3 regions of the Vibrio sp. QJM3NY_39 genome follow, and region 3 is predicted to be linked to each of the others. Evidence: riboswitches for the same ligand, from Rfam matches in the RefSeq annotation. Region 3 holds a riboswitch; each other region holds the start of a gene.

Region 1 (7,941 bases), 330 kb from region 3:
CTTTTGTTGCTCTTCACCTTGAACGTTGTCTGTACCAACAGCGCCAGTAATGTCGACAAGACCTGCTTTGTTGATTTCACGGTTAACAATTTTTGCAGCAAGACGAATTGATGACAAAAGGGATGATAGATCACCACTTGCATGGGGGAAATCATTTTGTTTTGCAACAATGAACTCACCAAGGGTGCGCATCTCAGACATGTTATTTCCTTAAACTTCTCTCAATATTAGGGGGGATTTGAGCACTGTAGATTAGGCCTCTTGAGTGGGCTTTATTCATCTAGACGCTTACCTAAATTCTAAAGGTTAGATCTTTTTAATGGTAATGAACTAAGCGACACAGATCTCACTTACTATGTCGACTAAATTTGTTTTGCATTGCTGCTCGCTTTTAATCGCCATTTAATGATAATGAGTGCAAGTAGTTTGATTTAGACATGGCTCATTTAGCCAAGCGTTTGGAAGCAATATATGCATATTCACATCTTAGGAATTTGTGGCACCTTCATGGGTGGTGCCGCGGTATTGGCTCGTCAATTAGGTCACAAGGTTACGGGTAGTGACGCGAATGTTTACCCTCCAATGAGCACTTTGTTGGAATCGCAAGGGATTGAAATTATTGAAGGGTTCGACCCTAGTCAATTAGAGCCAAGGCCTGATCTCGTGGTTATCGGTAATGCCATGAGCCGTGGTAACCCGTGTGTTGAGTATGTATTGGATAATAACCTTAGATACACATCAGGCCCGCAATGGTTGCAAGAATTTCTACTGCATGACCGTTGGGTTCTTGCAGTCTCGGGAACGCATGGCAAGACTACTACATCAAGCATGTTGGCTTGGATCTTGGAAGACTGTGGCTATGCACCGGGCTTCTTAGTTGGTGGTGTGTTGGGTAACTTTGGTATATCTGCTCGCCTTGGTGAAAGCATGTTCTTCGTGGTTGAAGCCGACGAATACGATAGTGCTTTTTTCGATAAACGATCTAAGTTCGTTCATTACCACCCAAGAACCTTGGTCATGAATAATCTTGAGTTCGATCATGCGGATATCTTTGATGATCTTGAAGCGATCAAGCGACAGTTTCATCATTTGGTTCGCACTGTGCCAAGTAATGGTCGTATTTTTTCACCGAAGCAAGATACGGCTATTGAAGATGTTCTTTCTCGTGGGTGTTGGAGTGAGACTGAATCGAGCGGCGAACTTGGCGATTGGGATGCCAAGAAACTGGTTAAAGATGGCTCCAAATTTGAGGTCTATTTCCAAGACGAATGTGTTGGAACCGTAGACTGGGATTTGGTTGGCGATCATAACGTAAGTAATGCCTTGATGGCGATTGCGGCGGCAAGACATGTTGGTGTTACACCCGACTTAGGATGTGAATCACTGGCGGCGTTCATTAATACCAAGCGTCGCTTAGAGTTCAAAGGTGAGGTAGTAGGTGTTTCTGTTTATGACGATTTTGCTCATCATCCTACAGCGATTGAACTTACTCTGGGTGGCTTACGTAATAAGGTCGATACGAAAAAAATCATTGCCGTTTTAGAGCCTCGTTCTGCCACCATGAAGCGTGGTGTGCATAAAGAAACCTTGGCTGATTCTCTTAAACAGGCGGATTCTACCTACTTATTCCAACCAGATAACATTGATTGGTCTGTACAAGATGTTGCCGATGCGTGCCATCAACCCGCACATGTAAGTGATGACATGGATACATTCGTTGCTAGAATTGTCTCAGAGGCACAAGCGGGCGACCAAATCTTGGTAATGAGCAATGGTGGCTTTGGTGGTATTCACCAGAAACTGTTGGATGCGTTGGCACTCAAAGGCTAACTGATCCACGATCTTATATTTTGAAGTAATTGAGAACATGACAAAACACGATAAAGCTATAACCCTCGCTTTCACTGGCGCATCAGGTGCGCCTTATGGCCTGCGTTTACTTGAATGCCTTTTGGCGGCGGATTATCAGGTCTATTTACTGATATCGTCGGCTGCGCGAGTGGTGTTGGCGACCGAGCATGAACTTAAGTTACCTGCAGGACCCGATGCAGCGAAACAAGCTTTGGTTAAACACCTTGGGTGTGACCCCGAAAAGCTGGTGGTGTGTGGCAAAGATGATTGGTTCTCACCGGTTGCCTCTGGCTCTGCAGCGCCGAAGCAGATGGTCGTTTGTCCATGTTCAGCGGGAAGCTTGGCTTCAATTGCTCATGGCTTATCGGATAATCTGATTGAGCGTGCTGCAGATGTGGTCATGAAAGAACGAGGCCAACTGTTGTTGGTGGTTCGTGAGACGCCATTCTCGACGCTGCACTTAGAGAACATGCATAAGCTATCGACTATGGGCGTGACGATCATGCCTGCCGCTCCGGGTTTTTATCATCAACCTAAGTCGATTGAAGATCTGGTCGATTTTATGGTGGCGCGCATTTTGGACCATCTTGGCATCGAGCAAGGTTTAGTGCCACGTTGGGGTTACGATCAACGTAATTGATCCAAACTTGATAGCTTATTGTTAAAATTCGAATTACAATTCTGAACACTCATCGGGGAGCGAACCATTCAAATAATGAATGCGAGCTGAGATCAAGCAAGTGCTTGGGACCCGTAAACCTGAACCAGATAATGCTGGCGTAGGAATTGAGTTAGGAACAACTTCTACCGTTCTCCTCCCTCAAACCTGTGCCGCTCAGACCATGGAGAGCGTCCAGTGAAATTTACATTAACAACTCTTGCTGTTACTACAGCCATCTCTTTTTCTGCCTTTGCTGCAGACAATACCCTAACGGTTTATACCTATGACTCTTTTGCTGCGGATTGGGGCCCTCGTCCTGCCGTTGAAAAAGCATTTGAAGAAAAGTGTGGCTGCGATGTGAACTTTGTCGCGCTAGAAGATGGCGTATCTATTCTGAACCGCTTACGTCTTGAAGGTGGTAACAGCAAAGCTGATATCGTGTTAGGCCTAGATAACAATCTGATGGCTGAAGCGAAAGCGACGGGCTTATTGGCTGAGCACAATGTTGATACGTCTTCAGTGACACTTCCTAACGGCTGGGACGACAGCACCTTTGTTCCTTATGATTTTGGTTACTTTGCGTTTATCTATAACAAAGAGAAACTAGCAAACCCACCTAAGAGCTTGAAAGAACTGGTTGAGCAGCGTGACGACCTCAAGGTTATTTACCAAGACCCACGTACATCTACGCCGGGTCAAGGCATGATGCTATGGATGAAGTCAGTATACGGTGATGAAGCGACAGCAGCTTGGAAGAAACTTGCTCAGAAGACGGTTACGGTTACTAAAGGTTGGTCTGAAGCTTACTCTATGTTCTTAAAGGGGGAGTCGGACTTAGTCTTGTCTTACACAACATCTCCTGCTTACCACATCATTGCAGAAAGTGATTCTAAGTATGCAGCTGCAAGCTTTGAAGAAGGTCATTACACTCAAGTGGAAGTGGCTGCGAAAGTTAAAGGCAGCAAAAATGAAAAACTGGCCGATGAGTTTATGGCGTTTATCTTAAGTGATGAATTCCAATCGGCGATGCCAACTGGCAACTGGATGTACCCAGTGACGGGTATCGAGCTACCCAAAGGGTTCGAGCAGTTAACAGTACCGCAGAAAGCTCTGAGTTTTACGCCTGAAGAAATCGCTGCTAAGCGTAAGCCATGGATTCGTGAATGGCAGAGTGCACTTACTTTTTAAAGGATTAGCTTTCTAGCTTAACTTTCTAAAGATGAGTTTCCTAAAGCTCAGCTTTCTAACTTTCTGTATTTAAAGGTTCGTTCGATATTAACTGAGTGAACCACTTACGGTAAAAAATCAATTTATGATAAAGAAAACACCTAAGGTCGGGATCTGGGTTGCGATACTCATTACCGCCTTTGTGGTTTCAGCAGTTGGGGCATTGCTTAGCAATGCCCCTTCTCTTGATATCAGCCAAGTATGGTCCGATCCTTACTATTGGCACGTAACGAAATTCAGTTTTTATCAAGCGACACTCTCAACTGTGCTGAGTGTTGGCTTTGCTATACCTATTGCTCATGCTTTGTGTCGCAGGCAATTTTTTGGGCGAGCTCTGTTGTTAAGGCTGTTCGCATCGACCTTGGTTTTGCCTGTGTTAGTCGGTGTGTTTGGTTTGCTTGCAATTTATGGCAACAGTGGTTGGTTAGCTAAATTTCTGGCGAACTTCGATATTGAATTACCATTCTCCATCTATGGATTGAATGGCATTTTGCTCGCACATGTCTTTTTTAATCTGCCCTATGCCAGCCGTTTACTTTTACAAGCTTTAGATACCGTGCCTGCCGAGCAGCACAAGCTGTGTGCTCATTTGGGTATGAGTCATTGGAATAAATTTAAATGGGTCGAATGGCCGCGATTGAGACAACAACTGCCTCATGTGTGTGGCTTAGTCTTCATGTTGTGCTTTACTAGCTTTGCTACCGTGATGGCGCTAGGTGGAGGTCCGAAATCGACCACTATCGAACTCGCTATTTATCAAGCGATTAAATTCGACTTTGACTTACAGGCTGGTGCCTTGCTCGCGATATGGCAAATGCTGCTGTGTGGAGTGCTCGCGGTGAGTATTCAGCGCCTGTCGAAACCTATTTCAGTGACGGCCAGTCAGTTGTCGGAAGAGAAATATTTGGTTAAGGACTGCTGGTGGTCAAAAGCTTGGGATAGCTTTTGGATCATAGTAGTCTCAATGCTGGTATTGCCGCCATTAGCCATGGTTATCGTCAGTGGTATTAACTCACAAGCACTAACTGTGCTCAGCAGCGAACCGTTTTGGGCTGCGCTAATGACCTCAGTTAAAGTTGCGTCCTTAGCAAGTGTTATTGCCGTCGGTATTGGTATTGCGATACTGCTGACCAGTCGTGCATGGCGTTTGCAGAACAAGAACTTTAGAGCCGATAAAATCGAGCTGATTGGTACCATTATCTTAGTGACACCAGGGTTAGTGATCAGTACGGGACTCTTCTTATTACTGCGTTCATTTACCGATGTATTTAGCTTAGCTTTCTTTATTGTGATTGCAGTAAATAGCTTAATGGCACTGCCTTATGTGATCAAAACCTTAGCCCAACCTATGTTGCATTTATCTCAACAGTATCAATACGTGTGTGCAAGCTTGGGAATGACAGGTTTCACACGTTTTAGGCTGGTGGAGTGGCGCGCACTACGTAAACCAATGGCGCAAGCCTTTTCTATTAGCTTTATGCTGGCGATGGGGGACTTGAGTGCCATTGCCTTGTTTGGTAGCCAAGATTTTAGAACGCTGCCTTTGTATCTATTCCAATTGTTAGGCAGCTATCAAATGGAAGCCGCCGCGGTGGTTTCTGTGAGTTTACTGCTGCTGAGTGTGGGCAGTTTTAGCTTAATAGAATTTTTATTTACTCGAAGCTCAAACCCTAATGCTAAAGAGTTAAGGAACCGATGATGTTAGTGATGAAAGAGGTGGACTACCACTATCACCGAGAGTTGTTTCGCTTTGATTTCCAAGCTGAGCAGGGCGACATTGTCGCGTTGATGGGGCCGAGTGGCGCTGGTAAATCAACGTTGTTGGCGCTAGTTGCGGGATTCATAGAGCCTACATCGGGTGAGATATCAGTGGCAGGACAATCGCTTATTGGTAAAGAAGCGCACCAACGTCCATTGGCGATGTTGTTCCAAGAACACAATCTTTTTGCCCATCTCACCGTACGTGAAAATATTGGTTTAGGGCTGCATCCAGGATTAAAGCTTACAGCAACCCAAAAGCTCAAAGTTGAGCAAGCAGCCGCACAAGTAGGTGTTGCAGAGTATTTAGATAGATTGCCTGAGCATTTATCGGGTGGCCAGCGCCAGCGTGTCGCGTTAGCCCGCTGTTTTGTTCAGCCTCATGATATCTGGTTGCTTGATGAACCTTTCTCTGCGCTTGATCCTTTGCTGCGCGAGGAGATGCTTAGCTTAGTGAAGCGATTAGCGGCAGAACGAAATATTACGGTATTGATGGTGACGCACCATTTAGGTGATGCACGCAGTATCGCGAATAAGTTTATTTTTGTGGCGCTAGGTAAGGTGTTGGTTGAAGACTCGATAGAGGTACTGACCGCTACTCATCCACAGCAAGAATTAAGTTCGTTTGTTAAAGCGGGTGAGTGACGACTGAGTATTGGTCTTGTGGGCTTTGACATTGAGTAAGTCGAAAAAAAAAGACCTAGCATGTGCTAGGTCTTTTATTATCTTTCTGAGCAAAGGGAGACTAAGATTAGTCGCCTTGCTTTAGCTCTTTTAAGATTTGGAAGATCTCGCGAGAAGACTTCGCTGGCTTGTTTGCTGATTTCTCTTTGTTAGCTTGGCGAGCTAGCTGACGAAGACGTTGACGGTCTGCTTCAGGGTACATTTCCATAACGTCAGAAATGGCAGCATCGCCTTCTGCAACAACGCGGTCACGCAGTTGTTCTAGTTTGTGTAGTTCAACTGTTGCTTGAGAGTGTTTGTTGCGAATTTTATCTAAAGCCGCTTGAATTGGCTCTGGATCTACATTGCGCATTACTTTACCAATGTATTGAAGCTGACGGCGCTTTGCTTCATTTTTAAAGCGTTGTGCATCTTTAATCGCTTGTGCCAGGTCTTCAGACAAAGGGAACTTATCAAGAATAGAAGGCTTTAGTTCAACAAGCTCTTCTCCCAGCTTTTGCAGGGCATCCATGTCCGTTTTCATTTCTGTCTTACTTACCCAGATGATTTCTTCTTCTGGTTCCCATGGGGCTTTTTGGTTTTTGCGAGCCATCTTTTCTGCCTATGTCACTATCTCAAACGAATATATTGCCTATTTTAGCAAGAATCTTGGGGAGAAAGCGAAATTCTTGTTATCCTACCTAATATTGACCTAAAAAATTAGAATAGATATGGATGTAAAACAGCAAGTCGCCCAGCAAAGAGTTGAGCTAGAAGCCGCAGTAGCTAAAGCGTTGGATATGGCATCAGTGAGTGCAGACGCAGCTGAGGTCGCTATTACTAAGTCAACGGGTTTAAGTGTTTCAACACGTATGTGTGAAGTGGAAAACGTTGAATTTAATAGTGATGGTGCTCTAGGTATTACTGTTTACCGCGGCCAGAAAAAAGGCAGCGCATCTACATCTGATCTGAGTGAAAAGGCAATTGCTCAAACAGTAGCGGCTGCGCTTGATATTGCTCAGTACACTTCTGAAGACCCATTTGCAGGTCCTGCCGCAAAAGAATACATGGTAAAAGAAATTCCAGATTTGGACCTTTTTCACCCTGATGAACCAAACCCTGACTATGCCGCTGAGATTGCGATTGCTGCTGAGAAGCAAGCGCTAGCTTATAGCGACAAGATCAAGCAAAGTGATGGTGCAAGCTACGACAGTCACTATGGTGTTAAGGTTTATGGTAACAGCCATGGCTTACTGGCAAGCTACGCCTCAAGTCGCCATAGCACGAGCTGCTGTGTGATTGGGCAAGGCGCTAATGGTGAAATGGAACGTGACTACAGCTACACCGTTGCACGTCATCGTGATGAGCTATGGGCGCCTGAGCGTGTTGGTCAAGAAGCGGCAGAAAAAACCATCAGCCGTTTGGATGCTAAAAAGCTACCAACAGGCCAATATCCAATTATGTTCGCGAACGATGTCGCTACAGGTCTAATTGGCCACCTTGTGATGGCAATTAGCGGTGGTAATCTTTACCGTAAGTCTTCGTTCTTACTGGATCATCTAGGTCAGAAAATCTTGCCAGATTGGTTCAATATCTCTGAGCGTCCCCATATCTTACGTGGTTTGGCTTCAAGCCCATTCGATAGCGAAGGTGTGTTCACTCAAGATCGTGAAATTATCACCGATGGTGTGTTAGCAACTTACCTGCTAACGAGCTACGCCGCACGTAAAATGGATATGACGCCAACAGGTCATGCGGGTGGTATTCATAACTGGTTCGTT
Region 2 (7,941 bases), on a different replicon from region 3:
TAGTTCCAGTAGGTAGCTATAAGTTGTGTGTGTTTGCGAATGATGGCGATCACCCAACAGATCCATCTTACGTGGTAGAAAATGATGATACGAATCGTGAGTTAACGGTGAAAGGTGAAGGCGCGTGCCCGCAAGGCGTGGGTAAAGAAGATAACGCTGGAGTACTTTACTTTAATAACTCATTTACTGTGAACCAACAAAGTAACGATTTTGTTGTCGAGTTCGATCTTCGACGTGGCCTAAAGAACAGTTCAACTCTCCCTGATTACACCATTCAAAGAACGTCTGTAAGCCTTATTAATACGGTTGAGACAGGAAACATTGAAGGCACTGTTGCTCTTTCTACTTATGATACTTGTAACGGTGGTGATAATACCTTCGTTCAATCGGTTTATTTGTATGAAGGTGACATCGCTAAAGCTGACATGGCACCAATTGGTGGTACAGCGGAGAAAAAACCGATTACTTCAGCTTCAGTGACAATGAATCAAGCACAGACCAACTATGAGTTTTCCCTTGGTTTCATCGACCCAGGTACTTACTCATTAGGTTATACCTGTACTGCGCAACACGACAGTGATGAAGACAATGCAGCACCATTAGCCGCAGGGTTCGAAATATACGAAGCTCAAAACGGCGTGCAAGTAACTGTCGGTCAAGACAGCCAAGTGTCATTCTAACTTTGGTGTGAATGACGATTTTTAATAAAAACGGCCTCTCATTTAGAGGCCGTTTTTGATCACGTCACCTAGTTAGCATGAATTTGATGCGCATTGAGTGTGACTCTAGGGAAGTGATAATGTAACTTTGTATCTCTTACTCTAACTTAGCGAAATGTACTCCGGCGTTGATTATGAAATCTAGCTTAAGCATTCGATTTTATACCAAGCAATTTAATACCCATGCCCATGATGACCATCATCAATTGGTATTGCCCATCCAAGGCAGTATCAATATCGAGATGGTGGGGTATGTCGGTAAAGTGGCGGTGGGCGAATGTGTGGTGATTCCGGTAACCACAGCACATGCGTTTAAAGCGGACGAAGCAGCGCGGTTTATTGTCGCGGATATGGCTGTGTTGCCTCAGCATTTGTTAGAGCACGAGCTATCGGTTTTCACGATAACGCCACCTTTGATGAGCTTCTTGCTGTTTGTTGAGAAGCAGTTGGAATATCAGGTCGATAGTGGCATTGAGTCATCAGTTTTGGATGTGTTTTCATTGCTGTTAGAGCAACAACAAGTCAGCAAGAGCATCGACCCAAGAATCCGTGCGGTACAAAGGCTGATAGCGGATAATTACACGCAGCCGTTATCCATTTCACAACTTGCAGAAACGGCCTGTTTGAGTCCTACTCAATTCAAAAAACGCTTCAAAGAATGCCTGGGTATCAGTGCGCTTAAATACATCACTCGATATCGTATGGAGAAAGCTCAAGCCTTGTTAACCCACACAGATTTACCTGTTCAATTGATCGCTGAAAATGTGGGATATAGTGATGTTTCTGCTTTCAGTCGCCGCTTCTCTCAGCACTTTGGAATGTCTCCAAGGGCGTTTCTAGGCTCAATGAAAGACAGTCTTTAGAAACAACAATAGCGTCCTTTCGGCAAACTAACTTTTATCAATCTTCATTATTATCTATTTCAGAACTGAAAATTGGGTAATAGAAATGAATCTTGCCATCAATCGCGTTAACGAATTCCAAACGGGCACTTTAGCCATCTTGTTTGCTTCCATTTTATGGGGCACGACAGGCACCGCCGCAAGTTTTGCGCCTGATCTAAGCCCATTAGCGATTGGTGCTTTCTCTATGGGTGTCGGCGGCCTAATGCAAGCGGGCCTAGCGTATCGAAAAATCCTATTAGCCCTTGATAAACTTTTGCAGAATAAGAAGCTGTTGGCAGTGAGCGCTTTGGCTTTGGCGGTCTATCCTTTAGCTTTCTATTCTTCAATGAAATTATCAGGCGTGGCGATTGGTACCGTGGTTTCGATTGCAACCGCACCTTTCTTTTCAGCACTGTTAGAGTGTCTGATTAGCAAAAATAACAACATCAACAAACGTTGGCTCACTAGCTTTGCGATTGGTGTCGTGGGTATTGGGTTGTTGGTGTTTTCAGAATCTTCATCGACGAATGAATCCGGTGATGATCTAAAGCTGTTAGGTATTGCTTTGGGTTTGCTCGCTGGGTTGTGTTACGCCATTTATTCTTGGGCGACCAAAGCACTGATCGATAAAGGGATTAAGTCGCAAGCGGCGATGGGCAGTATTTTTGGCCTGGGTGCGATGCTGTTGCTGCCAACGCTCTGGTTTACTGGTGAGAACCTGTTTTCCTCGCAGATTAACGTATTAGTCATCAGTTATCTGACGCTAATCCCACAATGCTTGGGCTATATCGCGTTCAGTTTTGGTTTACGCCACGTGACCGCGAGTAGTGCCAATCTACTTACTTTGTTTGAACCGGTAGTCGCAGCGGTGCTTGCCGTCTGTGTTGTCGGTGAGCTGATTCCTTTTACAGGCTGGCTAGGTATGTTTCTGATTGTGTTGTGCTTGTTGATACAGTCGAAGCCATCTAAAGGAACGTTATAAGTATTTGTTTTGTTGGACCTAATTGAAATTTTTTCATGTGTAATTCTTATAATTGAATAAAATCAGTATCTCAGTTGTGAGAGTGCTGTTACTATCGCTATCAATAGTCGGGGGGCATATACCTTATTTGGTGTTTGCTGAGATCGTTAATCGAGACCCGTTGAACCTGATTCAGTTAACACTGGCGTAGGGAACTATAAGCACTCGATCTACGTCTGCACCCATGAAGACTTTCATGAGCCTAATGCGACTTCTCCTTCGATCAGTGTTCGTTCTCCTACGTCTTGTAAGATAGTAGGAGCGACAATGACACACAGTTCTATTTCAAAAGATTTAACGCCCAAAGCCTCAGTTTCACAGCACTCTGCTGATGGTTCGATTCGAACGAACACTCCGATTGTATTGACGATCGCAGGCTCAGACAGTGGCGGCGGTGCCGGTATCCAAGCTGATATTAAAGCCATGTCTGCTACCGGTAGTTTTGCTTGTTCTGTGATTACCGCTATCACTTCCCAGAACACTCAAGGCGTTTCCGCCATTTTTCCTATTCCACTCGACCATGTCGCTAGTCAGTTAGATGCAGTGTTTACTGATCTCAATATCGTGGCAGTAAAAGTCGGCATGTTGGCCGATTCGCAAATCATCAAAGTCGTTGCAGACAAAATTAAGCAGTATCAACCTAAGCACTTAGTGATTGACCCTGTGATGGTCGCAACCAGTGGTGATCTTCTTCTAGAAAACTCGGCAATTACCACGCTAAAACAAGAGCTGATTCCGCTGGCAGACATCATTACTCCTAACTTGCCAGAAGGCGCTGCACTGACAGGTAAAGCTGTCCCTGAAAGCGAAGCCGAAATGCAGGGCATGATTGAAGACTTACGCGCACTAGGTGCTAAAGCTGTCCTGCTAAAAGGCGGTCACTTAGAGAAGGATGAGAACAGTAACGACTTACTGATTCTGCCAACCACATCTGCTCTGATTAGCGCGAAGCGCTTTCCTACTAAAAATACCCACGGCACGGGTTGTACGCTTTCTTCTGCTATCGCTTCTTTCTTGGCTCAAGGCAACACGCTTACTCAAGCTGTTGACCTAGGTAAACAATACATTTCTCGCGCGATTGCTCACGCTGATGAGCTGCAAGTTGGCCAAGGTCATGGGCCTGTAAATCACTTCTTTGCTGGACACGGTAATGTCCGTTAATACGGTTGGTGTTCAACTCAGCAATGCGACTCTGCGTTACCGAGATAGCGAGCACGCGACCTTATCGGGGCTGTCACTGAGCTTAAAAGCAGGTAAGTGGACGGTGCTACTTGGTCGCAGTGGTTGCGGGAAAACCACGGTATTGCGTTATTTGGCAGGCTTGCTAGATAACAAGGTTGAATGGCAGGGCACATTGGCAACGTCTGATGAATTGCCTTTAACGGATCGCATCGCATACATGGCACAGCAAGACTTGTTACTGCCATGGTTGTCGGTTATCGACAATGTTTGCCTAAGTCATCGTTTTCAAAATTCACCTTCTGATAAAGCACTGCAAACCAATCAAGCACTAGAGTTGTTAGCTGCGGTTGGTTTGGCTGATCACGCGTCTACTATGCCGGATCAATTGTCTGGTGGTATGCGCCAGCGTGTTGCTTTGGCTCGAACCTTAATGCAAGACAAGCCAGTTGTACTGATGGACGAACCTTTCTCTGCGTTAGATGCGGTAACAAGGCATAAGCTACAAAGCTTAGCGTGTGAACTGCTAAAAGGTAAAACCGTTGTTCTGATCACTCATGATCCACAAGAAGCGGTGCGTTTGGCGGACAACTTGTATGTGTTACAAGGCACACCTGCGAATGCTCAGTCTTTATCTGTGCCCAACACGGCCACACCAAGAGTGTTAGATGGTGAATGTGCTGAGTTACAACAAGCGATCTTAGATCAGTTGGAGCGTGATTATGAATGATCTAACACGAAGCGAAGTTGTGGCTCGTTCAGCTAACGTACAGGCTGCCACTACACCTCCTCGTCAGATGAATCCCGTAATGCGTTTGCTGATCAGCAGTGCTGTGATTCTCGGTTTATGGCAACTGGTGGTCGTTATCTTCGAGATGCCGAGCTTCATTCTACCAGCGCCTGCAGAAGTCTTTATTAAGCTAATCGAACGTTACGATGTGTTACTCAAACACACTTGGGTGACTGCACAAGAGATCTTACTTGGTCTATTGCTCGGTTTATCCATGGGGCTATTTCTTGCCCTGCAGATGCTGATGTTTGATCCGTTGAAACGTTGGCTATTGCCTATCTTAATTGCCAGCCAAGCGATCCCTGTTTTTGCGATTGCGCCAATGTTAATGCTGTGGCTTGGCTATGGCATTGCATCAAAAGTCATTATGGCGGCGATCATTATCTTCTTCCCTGTAACGACCTGTTGCTACGACGGCCTGCGAAATACACCGACAGGTTATCTCGATCTTGCTAAAACGATGGGTGCATCGAAATGGCAATTGTTGCGTTATATCCAATTGCCTGCTGCGCTGCCAACACTGGCGTCTGGCATTCGTGTCGCTGTGGTGATTGCTCCAATTGGCGCGGTTGTTGGCGAATGGGTGGGTTCGAGTGAAGGGCTGGGTTACCTAATGCTACAGGCCAACGCGCGCATGATCATCGATGAGATGTTTGCGGCCTTGTTCATCTTGGCGGTGCTGTCTATCTCGCTCTACTTCATCACAGACAAGTTACTCAAAAAAGCTATCCCTTGGGAGAACCAGTGATGGCTTGCTCAATAATACTTTGTTTAATAAGGCTTCGCTCAACGCTATTAATCTAAACAAAACGTCGTTAAAAATTAGCTCGATACACACAATAATAATATTCAAAAGGAAAGGTTAACTATGAAAAAAACCAAATTGGTAGGTGCAGTGGCACTGCTTGCTTCGCTAGTTTCAGGTCATGCTCTAGCGGATTCTGAACAAAAGAAACTGACATTGATGTTGGATTGGTTTGTGAATCCGAACCATGGCCCGATTGTGATTGCTCAAGAGCGTGGTTACTTTGCTGACCAAGGCTTAGATGTTGAGATCCAAGAGCCAGCCGACCCAAGCACGCCTGCAAAATTGGTTGCGGCAGGTAAGGTCGATTTAGCGGTAACTTACCAACCAAGTTTAACCATGGATGTGGCAGCGGGTCTTCCTTTGGTTCGTGCATCAACCCTTATCGCGACGCCACTAAACACACTAATGGTATTGGATAACGGCAAGAACGATTCGTTAGCGGATCTGAAAGGCAAAAAGATCGGTATTGCGATTGCGGGTAACGAAGAAGCAACTATCGGCACCATGCTAGCGCAAGAAAATGTTGCGTTTGCAGACGTACAAACCATCAATGTTGGTTGGGCACTGTCGTCTTCATTAGCATCAGGCAAGGTCGATGCAATCTGGGGTGGCTTACGTAACTTCGAAACGAACCAACTAGCACTTGAAGGCTTTAAAGCGAAGGCATTCTTCCCAGAAGAGCACGGTGTGCCCGCTTACGATGAGCTTATCTTTGTGGCGAACGCAAAGCAGCACGACGATGAAGCGATCAAAGCGTTCAACAAAGCATTGGAACAAGCAACGACTTACATTGTGAACCACCCACAAGAGTCATGGAGTGAGTTTGTTGCGTACTCACCAGATACGTTGAATAACGAGCTTAACCAACGTGCATGGAATGACACGCTGACTCGTTTTGCACTTCGCCCTTCTGCAGTTGACCTAAAGCGTTACGACGATTACGCACAATTCATGTTCGACAAAGGCATTATCAAATCACTACCAAAAGCCGCTGACTACGTACCGACTTTTGACTAAGGAATCTCATGAAATACCAAGACTTAATCCAAGCCTGTCAACAAGATTGGCAAGACTACACCGAGCACGCTTTTGTTAAAACGCTGGCAAACGGCACTCTCGCTCAGCCTTGTTTTCTGCATTATTTGAAGCAAGATTTTCTGTTCTTAAAACAGTATGCCCGCGCTTATGCCTTGGCGATCTACAAGGCGAAAACACTGGCTGATATGCGTCGTGCACTGCCAAGTGTTCATGCTTTATTAGATTCTGAAATCTCTCACCACGTCACTTACTGTGGTCAGTGGGGGTTAACCGAATCGGATTTAGAAAACGAACCTGAAGATTTCGGCACAGTTGCTTACACGCGCTACGTTCTAGATGCGGGTATGACGGGTGATCTTGTCGACTTATATGCGGCACTGGCTCCGTGTTCAATTGGTTACGCTGTGATCGGTAAAGCGCTTCTAGGAAGCAGCGATACTGTATTAGAAGGCAACCCATACGCAAGCTGGTTACAGCTTTACGGCGGAGAAGAGTTCCAGTCTGGCGTAGCAACGGGCGCAGAATACTTTAATCAACTGCTTGCTGAAATTGATATCAACAGCGAGCGCGGCCAGAACATCATTCATATCTTTAAAACCGCAACGCGTATGGAAGTGGCTTTTTGGCAGCAAGGTCTGAATGCACTTAATGATTAACCACGGCTAAACCTTGTCGCTAACCAATCAGCAGCGGCTTAAAACGACTTTCTTTTATAAGGATTAATCCATGCTAACTGAACAAATCATCCAATCGTTGCGCGCAGTACGGGAACAAAAGCCATTGGTTGTGAACATCACCAACTACGTCGTGATGAACAACACGGCCAATGCGTTATTGGCGATTGGTGCTTCGCCTATTATGGCGCACTCACAGCAAGAGTTGGCAGAGATGATGTCTTTCTCTGGCGCTTTGGTGATCAACATCGGAACGCTCGACAGTGTTTGGACGCCAAGAATGTGTTTTGCTGTAGAACAAGCCAACGCGAACAACAAGGTGGTGGTTCTTGATCCTGTGGGTTGTGGCGCAAGTACGCTGCGTACTGAGACTTCTCGTGAAATTGCACGCTTAGCCGATAAGTTGATCATTCGTGGTAATGCGTCTGAGATTATCGCGTTAGCGGGTGAGCAAGCACAAAGTAAAGGCGTTGATGCGCTGGATAGCAGTGATGCTGCATTAGGCGCAGCTCAATGCTTAGTGGGTGAATACGGTGCCAATGTGGTGATTTCTGGTGAGACAGATTACGTTGTCACCAAAGACAGTGTTGTGATGTTAAACAATGGACACCCAATGATGCCGTATGTAACGGGCATGGGTTGTACCTTAACGGCATTGACGGGCGCATTTGCTGCTGTTGGTGATGACAGTGGTTTGGCTGCTGCAGCGGTATTGGGCGTGGTAGGCGAAATTGCGGCTGAGAACTCATGTGGCCCAGGTAGCCTGCAGATGAACTTACTTGATGAGTTGTATCAACTAGATGAAGATACGCTGATTCAACGTCTGAA
Region 3 (7,941 bases):
CTTGACTGCGAGAATGACAATTCGAGCAGGTGCGAAAGCAGGTCATAGTGATCCGGTGGTTCTGAATGGAAGGGCCATCGCTCAACGGATAAAAGGTACTCCGGGGATAACAGGCTGATACCGCCCAAGAGTTCATATCGACGGCGGTGTTTGGCACCTCGATGTCGGCTCATCACATCCTGGGGCTGAAGTCGGTCCCAAGGGTATGGCTGTTCGCCATTTAAAGTGGTACGCGAGCTGGGTTTAGAACGTCGTGAGACAGTTCGGTCCCTATCTGCCGTGGGCGTTGGAAAATTGAAAGGGGCTGCTCCTAGTACGAGAGGACCGGAGTGGACGAACCTCTGGTGTTCGGGTTGTCATGCCAATGGCATTGCCCGGTAGCTAAGTTCGGAATCGATAACCGCTGAAAGCATCTAAGCGGGAAGCGAGCCTTGAGATGAGTTTTCCCTGGCACTATAAGTGTCCTAAAGGGTTGTCGTAGACTACGACGTTGATAGGCAGGGTGTGTAAGTGCTGCGAGGCATTGAGCTAACCTGTACTAATTGCCCGTGAGGCTTAACCATACAACACCCAAGGGGTTTTGTGGACTCAGAAGTACCAGACCTTGAATGCGTTTGAAGAGAAATAACTTTTAGATAAGCTTTCCGAATTTTAAAATTTGCTTGGCGACCATAGCATTGTGGACCCACCTGATTCCATGCCGAACTCAGAAGTGAAACACAATAGCGCCGATGGTAGTGTGGGGTTTCCCCATGTGAGAGTAGGACATCGCCAGGCTTTAAATTAAATCTTTAGGTTGACCGACCTGGGGATATGGACGCTCACTTAGTGAGTTGACCACTGCGGAGTGGTAGTTCAGTTGGTTAGAATACCGGCCTGTCACGCCGGGGGTCGCGGGTTCGAGTCCCGTCCACTCCGCCACTTATTCGATAACCTCGCCTAGTGCGAGGTTTTTTCGAATCTGACGTAGTAAAAAGTTTTAGGGGTGTAGCTCCAATTGGCAGAGCAGCGGATTCCAAATCCGCGTGTTGGGAGTTCGAATCTCTCCACCCCTGCCATATTTAAGGCTCTAGCAGAAATGCTAGAGCCTTTTTGCTTTCTGAATCTAATATATACGCCATTAGCAAAGCAGCGGATTCTCCGACTTACCAAAATAGAGCTTGTTGGGAGTCGAAACCTCCACCCTGCCATATCAATGCCTCAGCAGAAGTTCTGTTTTTTCACTTTATATTTGTTCGATTTTTAGTCGATAATTCCTGCTTTTAATAAAACCTAGCCTTAAAAGTGTAAGTGCTTACTTATCCCAGCCTCTTTTATAAACAATCAACAGCACAATCCCCACTTCTTTATGAGAATTATTCTCAATATTTTGTTACATTTTGGTCGTTATTACTAAAAGGCAACAAATATGGATATCTCCCGTCGTAAGTTTATTCAATCATCTCTCGCTATATCAGCACTCACTGTTCTACCCGCTTGCTCAATTAACCGGTCAGTTGATGAGCAAGGAAAGTATGTTTATGACTTAACTGCAGAACCTTCAACAGCTGAGTTGGTGACGGGGTTTAATACCAATGTTTTAGCCTTTAATGGACAGATCCCTGCTCCGACGATTCGATGTCGACAGGGTGAAAAGGTCACGATCCGCTTTACGAATAAGCTATCAGAGCCGACGACTATTCATTGGCATGGTTTAAGAATTCCTATCGAAATGGATGGGGTTCCCTTCTTAAGTCAGCCACCAATCATGCCAGGTGAAACATTCATTTATGAGTTTACGCCACCAGATGCCGGTACGTTTTGGTATCACCCACACATGAATAGCGTGAAGCAGCTTGGTATGGGCTTAGTTGGTCTTATTATCGTAGAAGAGAGCAATCCAGTACGGTTCGATGAAGAACACGCATTGATGCTTAAGCATTGGCACATCGACAAGCAGGGTCAATGGAAAGATTTAATGATCCCACGACTCAGTGCTCGTATGGGTACTCCAGGAGAGTGGAGTAGCGTCAATGGTGTTCATGAACCTGTATACCAATTAAAGCAGCATGCAACGACTCGACTGCGTATCGCGAATGTCGATAATACGATCACTTATCCTATTGCTGTCGAAGGGGCTGAGGCATGGGTGATTGCCATTGATGGTAATCCTGTAAAGACGCCATATAAACTGACTCAACATAAAATCGGCCCAGGGATGCGCGTGGATATTGGACTGATAGCGCCCAAAGTAGGCGAGCGAGTTAATGTTCTTCAAATGAAGGGCCGCTTTCCTTTCTCTTTATGTGAGTTCGAGGTAGTAGATTCCCCCCTTACTGAAGGGCGTTTATTGCCATTGTTACCTCTTAACCCGGTACCTAATCTAGATCTTGCTAATGCTGAAGAGATCGATTTTGTGTTCGAGTGGGAAGGTGCGGTATCACCAGTTTCTAAAGATGGGAAATCGATGCCTAAGTTTTGGCTTACTAATAAAAGAGCATGGGAAGGGATGAGCAAAGACAATATTCCTGAGCCGTTGACGACTTTAGAGTTAGGTAAGACTTACATATTCGATCTAAAGAACGTCACCCAATACCATCACCCGATCCATATTCACGGTCATACATTCACTGTATTGGAACTTGATGGGAAGAAAGTTGAAGAGCCTTTCCATACCGATACAGTGTTACTTGGAAAAAACGGCCGAGCTAAAGCTGCATTTGTTGCAGATAACCCTGGCCGCTGGATGTACCACTGTCATGTTATAGAACACATGAAAACGGGTTTAATGGGATACATTGAAGTTAAGTGACACCTGTAACGTTTAATATTTGCGCATGCATTCTTAGTTTCTACCCTCGCTTTTATCGGCGTTAAAGCTAGAATATAGGGATTATTGTTTGGGAGGATTCAATGGGTCAGTTATCTATTCTAGGTTTTATCGCCATCGGTGGCGCGTTTGGTGCTTGTTCACGTTACTTGATTTCAGAGTTATGCGTTGTGATGTTAGGACGTGGTTTTCCTTACGGTACGTTGACTGTTAACGTGATTGGCTCTTTGATTATGGGATTGCTCATCGCCGCGTTTGAAAACGAGATGGTCGCGACGGAACCGTGGAGACAAATCATCGGTCTTGGTTTCCTAGGAGCACTGACTACATTTTCTACGTTTTCTATGGATAACGTACTTCTTATGCAGCAGGGCGCTTTCTTTAAGATGGGACTCAATGTGCTACTCAACGTGGTACTCAGTATTTCAGCCGCATGGATCGGCTTCCAACTTTTGATAAAGTCTTAAAACTTTCTTACGATTTGTTAACAACTCGGCTTGGTTTATCCAAGCCGTTTTTATATACTCGATCGAACTTGTCGGAGTGCCATATGGCTGAGACCGTTAACTCGGGATCCGTTGAACCTGATCAGGCTAATACCTGCGAAGGGAACAAGAGTAGATATCTAACTAGAATCCTTCTAGAGATCTATCTCCAGATCACAACTGTATTTCTTACCGTGATCCCTCTTGTAGCATCTAATCCGTCAAGCATTTTTATCCCTATAAATAATGGCTAAAAGCCAAGGAAAAATGCTATGTCGACTCGTAAACAAGCAAGACTGGAAGCGAAGAATTTCATTGATTCTTTATCCGTACAACCCTATCCAAACTCAAAAAAAGCTTACATCCAAGGATCTCGAGAGGACATTCAAGTCCCTGTCCGAGAAATATCACTCGCTGATAGCCTTGTTGGTGGTACCAAAAAAGAGCCTGTATTCGAACCTAATGTACCCATTCAAGTTTACGATACCTCAGGTGTTTACACAGACCCTACACATCAAATAGACCTGTATAGCGGTCTTCCTAAGTTGCGAGAGCAATGGATTGAAGAGCGTGGTGATACGGAACTGTTAGACGACGTAAGCTCTGTTTACACCAAAGAACGTTTAGAAGATGAAACTCTAGACGACCTTCGCTACGGCAACCTGCCTAGAATTCGTCGCGCGACAGACAACCAATGTGTTACTCAACTGCACTATGCTCGTCAGGGTATTATCACACCTGAAATGGAGTACATTGCCATACGTGAGAACATGGGACGTCAGAAGTTCGCTGATGAGCAGCTTAACCATCAACACCCTGGCCATAACTTTGGTGCAAACCTGCCGAAAGAAATTACTCCTGAGTTCGTGCGTAAAGAGGTTGCTGAAGGTCGAGCTATTATCCCTTCAAACATCAACCACCCAGAATCAGAACCGATGATTATTGGTAGAAACTTTTTAGTGAAGGTGAACGCCAATATCGGTAACTCTTCAGTAAGCTCTTCGATTGAAGAAGAAGTTGAGAAGCTAGTCTGGTCGACTCGCTGGGGTGGCGATACCGTGATGGATCTTTCTACTGGTCGTAATATTCACGAGACTCGCGAATGGATCCTACGTAATAGCCCAGTACCAATTGGTACGGTTCCTATGTATCAAGCGCTTGAAAAAGTGAATGGCGTTGCCGAAGACCTTAACTGGGAAGTGATGCGCGATACCTTGATTGAACAAGCAGAGCAGGGTGTTGATTACTTCACTATTCATGCTGGCTTGTTGCTTCGCTACGTTCCTATGACCGCTAAGCGTGTGACTGGTATTGTCTCTCGTGGCGGTTCCATCATCGCGAAATGGTGTCTTGCTCATCACCAAGAAAGTTTCCTTTATACCCACTTCCGTGAGATCTGTGAGATCTGTGCGAAGTACGATGTTGCTCTGTCATTAGGTGACGGTTTACGCCCGGGCTCAATTGCAGATGCTAATGATGAGGCTCAATTCTCGGAGTTACGTACTCTAGGTGAGTTGACTAAAGTGGCTTGGGAATATGATGTTCAGGTGATCATTGAAGGCCCTGGACATGTACCAATGCACCTGATTAAAGAGAATATGGACGAGCAGTTAGAGCACTGCCATGAAGCGCCTTTCTATACTTTAGGCCCATTGACGACAGATATTGCCCCTGGTTACGACCATATTACCTCTGGTATTGGCGCGGCCATGATTGGTTGGTACGGCTGTGCGATGCTCTGTTATGTCACCCCTAAAGAGCACCTAGGCTTACCAAATAAAGAAGATGTGAAGACTGGCTTGATTACTTACAAGCTAGCAGCACACGCAGCGGACCTCGCTAAAGGACATCCGGGCGCACAAATCCGAGATAATGCATTATCAAAGGCACGTTTTGAATTCCGTTGGGAAGACCAATTCAATCTAGCTTTAGATCCTGAAACCGCGCGTTCTTTCCATGATGAAACTCTGCCACAAGAGTCGGGCAAGGTTGCTCACTTCTGCTCAATGTGTGGACCTAAATTCTGCTCGATGAAGATTTCTCAAGAAGTTCGAGAGTATGCGAAAGACACCGAACAAGTAGCCGCGGATCAGGCTATCGAGATTAAGATGCTAGATAACCCGTTGGAAGGGATGCGTCAGAAATCACAAGAGTTCCGTGATACTGGCTCTGAACTTTACCACCCAGCTGTGGGCGTAAAAGAAGCTCAATTAGAGGAATAATGACAGTGAAGATTCTCATCCCATCTCAAGACATCGAGTTAACGGGGGAGGTTCAAAACTGTCTATTGGTTGCTAAGCGACAAGGCTTGGCAACCGGTGCAGTTGAGTTGGGTGTAAGCCCAGCTCAATACTTCTCTGTCGTTGATATTCAGCAGACGTTATCTATTGGCTTTGCTCATGATGTTGATTCATTGGCGGAGTGTAAGTTAGCGGAACTGAACCATGTTGTTGATTACAGTAATTCAGTCGCACTAACTGACGTTTGTGGTGCCTTTACACAATCTCCAAACACTATCTATATAGGTGTCTCAGATGATTCATCTGTAATGGATATCTGGTCTCACCTAGATGCTAATCGTGTCATCAAGAGTGAAACTACAGCTCATCAGGAGTTAGATAATCGTGGCCATTTTGCTTGGTTACTTACTTTGTTGGCGCTGGAATTTCCATTAGAAGACGCACTGGTTTTAGCTCGCGCAGCATTTAATGTTTCACGTGGAACATGGCCAGCAAGCTATCAAAACTTTCCGATCCCAGTTCTGGAAGATGAGCGACTGGATATTAGTGTTGGTTGGGCTCACCAGGGAACATCACTTTCGTTCCCTGAATTGAGTAAGAGTAGCCTAGGGCTATACCCAGTGGTTGATGATGCTGAGTGGATCGAAAGGTTGCTCAAGCTTGGCATCAACACTGTTCAGCTACGTATTAAAAACCCACAGCAAGCGGATTTAGAACAACAAGTCGCACGATCTATCGATCTTGGTCGTGAGTATAACGCTCAAGTTTTTATCAATGATTACTGGAAGCTTGCACTCAAGCATGACGCTTTTGGTGTTCATTTAGGGCAAGAGGATATTGAAGAATCAAACCTCTCACAGTTGAGCTTTGCGGGTATAAAGATTGGGTTATCGACTCATGGCTATTACGAGTTGCTACGCATTGTTCAGATTAACCCAAGCTATATTGCGCTAGGCCACATCTTCCCAACATCAACTAAACAGATGCCATCAAAGCCTCAGGGTTTAGTTCGTTTATCTCTGTATCAACAGCTGATTGATACTATCCCATACACAGAACAACTCATCGGTTATCCGACGGTTGCTATTGGTGGTATTGACCAATCAACAGCTGAGCAGGTGTGGGATTGTGGGGTGTCGAGTTTGGCGGTTGTTCGTGCGATTACATTAGCGGAAGACCCCAAAAAGGTGATCGAGTTTTTTGAAAAACTGATGACGCCTAAACCTTCAAATATTGGTGAAGAGGTTGCGCAGGAGCCTAGCTATGCTGAGTGATTTTGAGTTTATTCGTTATCAACGACAAATTGCATTACCTGAAGTCGGTGAGCAAGGGCAACGAAATCTATTAAACAGCCATGTGTTAGTGATTGGTTGTGGTGGCTTAGGCAATGCTGCCGCTCTTTACCTTGCGGCTTCGGGTGTCGGAAAGATCGTGTTGGTTGATGATGACTGTGTGGATTCGTCTAACCTGCAACGACAGGTCGCGTTCAAAGAAAGTCAGTTAGGTTCGCCTAAAGTCGAAGCTATGAAGCAACAACTGACTGAGCTCAATAGTCGCAGTCAAGTTAGAACCATCAATCAGCGAATGAGTGACAGTCAGCTTGAACTTGAAGTGATGCTCGCTGATTTGGTGTTGGATTGTACTGACAACTTTACGTCACGCCAGCAGGTTAACCAAGCGTGTTTCGGCAGCAATACACCTTTGATTTCTGGATCTGCAATCGGTTGGAAAGGCCAGTTTATTGTATTTGATTATGAGAATCAGAAAGGGTGCTATCACTGTTTGTTCCCGTTCAGTCATCATCCACAAACGACTCGTTGTAGTGATAGCGGCATCATAGGCCCGGTTGTTGGCACCATAGGTAACCTTCAAGCTTTGGCTGCTATTCAACGTATTAGTGGTGGCGAGTTTAAAGTCGCAACGCATCAGCTAAAGCTGTTCGATGGCCAGACCATGAACTGGCAAAACCTAATGGTCACGCAAGATAGCGAATGTCCGGTTTGCAACACAACGGCGATCCAACATCTAGAAGAAGAAGCACAATGAGCCACATAACTATTTCTATAAACGAGCAACCAGAGCAGGTCGCGCACTTGTCGTCTCTAGCGGACATTATCCACGCTTTATCACTCCCTGATCTGGGTTGTGTATTTGCAATCAATAATGCGGTTGTCCCGCGCAGCCAGTGGCAACAAACTGTCGTCAATGAAGGCGATGCTATTTCTCTTTTCCAAGCTATTGCAGGAGGCTAACCATGTTAACTATCGCTGATAAAACGTTTCAATCACGACTCTTCACTGGAACCGGCAAGTTCGCAAACAAGCATTTGATGGCGAGTGCTATTGAAGCTTCAGGTTCGCAACTGGCAACCATGGCGTTGAAGAGAGTCGATATTCGCTCTGAGCAA

Evidence for each region. Region 3 has a riboswitch for thiamine pyrophosphate ahead of thiC (phosphomethylpyrimidine synthase ThiC). Riboswitches for the same ligand answer to the same signal wherever they lie in the genome.
Region 1: linked by a shared signal. The riboswitch ahead of thiB (thiamine ABC transporter substrate binding subunit) and the one ahead of thiC (phosphomethylpyrimidine synthase ThiC) in region 3 are both predicted to bind thiamine pyrophosphate.
Region 2: linked by a shared signal. The riboswitch ahead of thiD (bifunctional hydroxymethylpyrimidine kinase/phosphomethylpyrimidine kinase) and the one ahead of thiC (phosphomethylpyrimidine synthase ThiC) in region 3 are both predicted to bind thiamine pyrophosphate.

What each region holds. Positions count from the first base shown of each region.
Region 1 is NZ_CM173505.1:362,699-370,639, forward strand. It holds gene fbp (class 1 fructose-bisphosphatase) at 1-201, opposite strand, end outside; gene mpl (UDP-N-acetylmuramate:L-alanyl-gamma-D-glutamyl-meso-diaminopimelate ligase) at 472-1,830, shown strand; gene AC3CHU_RS01740 (flavin prenyltransferase UbiX) at 1,868-2,491, shown strand; TPP riboswitch at 2,535-2,654, shown strand; gene thiB (thiamine ABC transporter substrate binding subunit) at 2,708-3,700, shown strand; gene thiP (thiamine/thiamine pyrophosphate ABC transporter permease ThiP) at 3,825-5,438, shown strand; gene thiQ (thiamine ABC transporter ATP-binding protein) at 5,438-6,142, shown strand; gene yjgA (ribosome biogenesis factor YjgA) at 6,249-6,773, opposite strand; gene pmbA (metalloprotease PmbA) at 6,892-7,941, shown strand, end outside.
Region 2 is NZ_CM173506.1:1,276,069-1,284,009, forward strand. It holds gene AC3CHU_RS21585 (DUF4382 domain-containing protein) at 1-680, shown strand, start outside; gene AC3CHU_RS21590 (helix-turn-helix domain-containing protein) at 854-1,582, shown strand; gene AC3CHU_RS21595 (DMT family transporter) at 1,668-2,585, shown strand; TPP riboswitch at 2,684-2,795, shown strand; gene thiD (bifunctional hydroxymethylpyrimidine kinase/phosphomethylpyrimidine kinase) at 2,892-3,785, shown strand; gene AC3CHU_RS21605 (ABC transporter ATP-binding protein) at 3,775-4,533, shown strand; gene AC3CHU_RS21610 (ABC transporter permease) at 4,601-5,341, shown strand; gene AC3CHU_RS21615 (ABC transporter substrate-binding protein) at 5,462-6,418, shown strand; gene tenA (thiaminase II) at 6,427-7,095, shown strand; gene thiM (hydroxyethylthiazole kinase) at 7,166-7,941, shown strand, end outside.
Region 3 is NZ_CM173505.1:30,107-38,047, forward strand. It holds rRNA gene AC3CHU_RS00125 (23S ribosomal RNA) at 1-563, shown strand, start outside; rRNA gene rrf (5S ribosomal RNA) at 662-777, shown strand; tRNA gene AC3CHU_RS00135 (tRNA-Asp) at 845-921, shown strand; tRNA gene AC3CHU_RS00140 (tRNA-Trp) at 982-1,058, shown strand; gene AC3CHU_RS00145 (multicopper oxidase family protein) at 1,409-2,791, shown strand; gene crcB (fluoride efflux transporter CrcB) at 2,893-3,276, shown strand; TPP riboswitch at 3,339-3,437, shown strand; gene thiC (phosphomethylpyrimidine synthase ThiC) at 3,567-5,516, shown strand; gene AC3CHU_RS00160 (thiamine phosphate synthase) at 5,516-6,808, shown strand; gene AC3CHU_RS00165 (HesA/MoeB/ThiF family protein) at 6,798-7,580, shown strand; gene thiS (sulfur carrier protein ThiS) at 7,577-7,786, shown strand; gene AC3CHU_RS00175 (thiazole synthase) at 7,789-7,941, shown strand, end outside.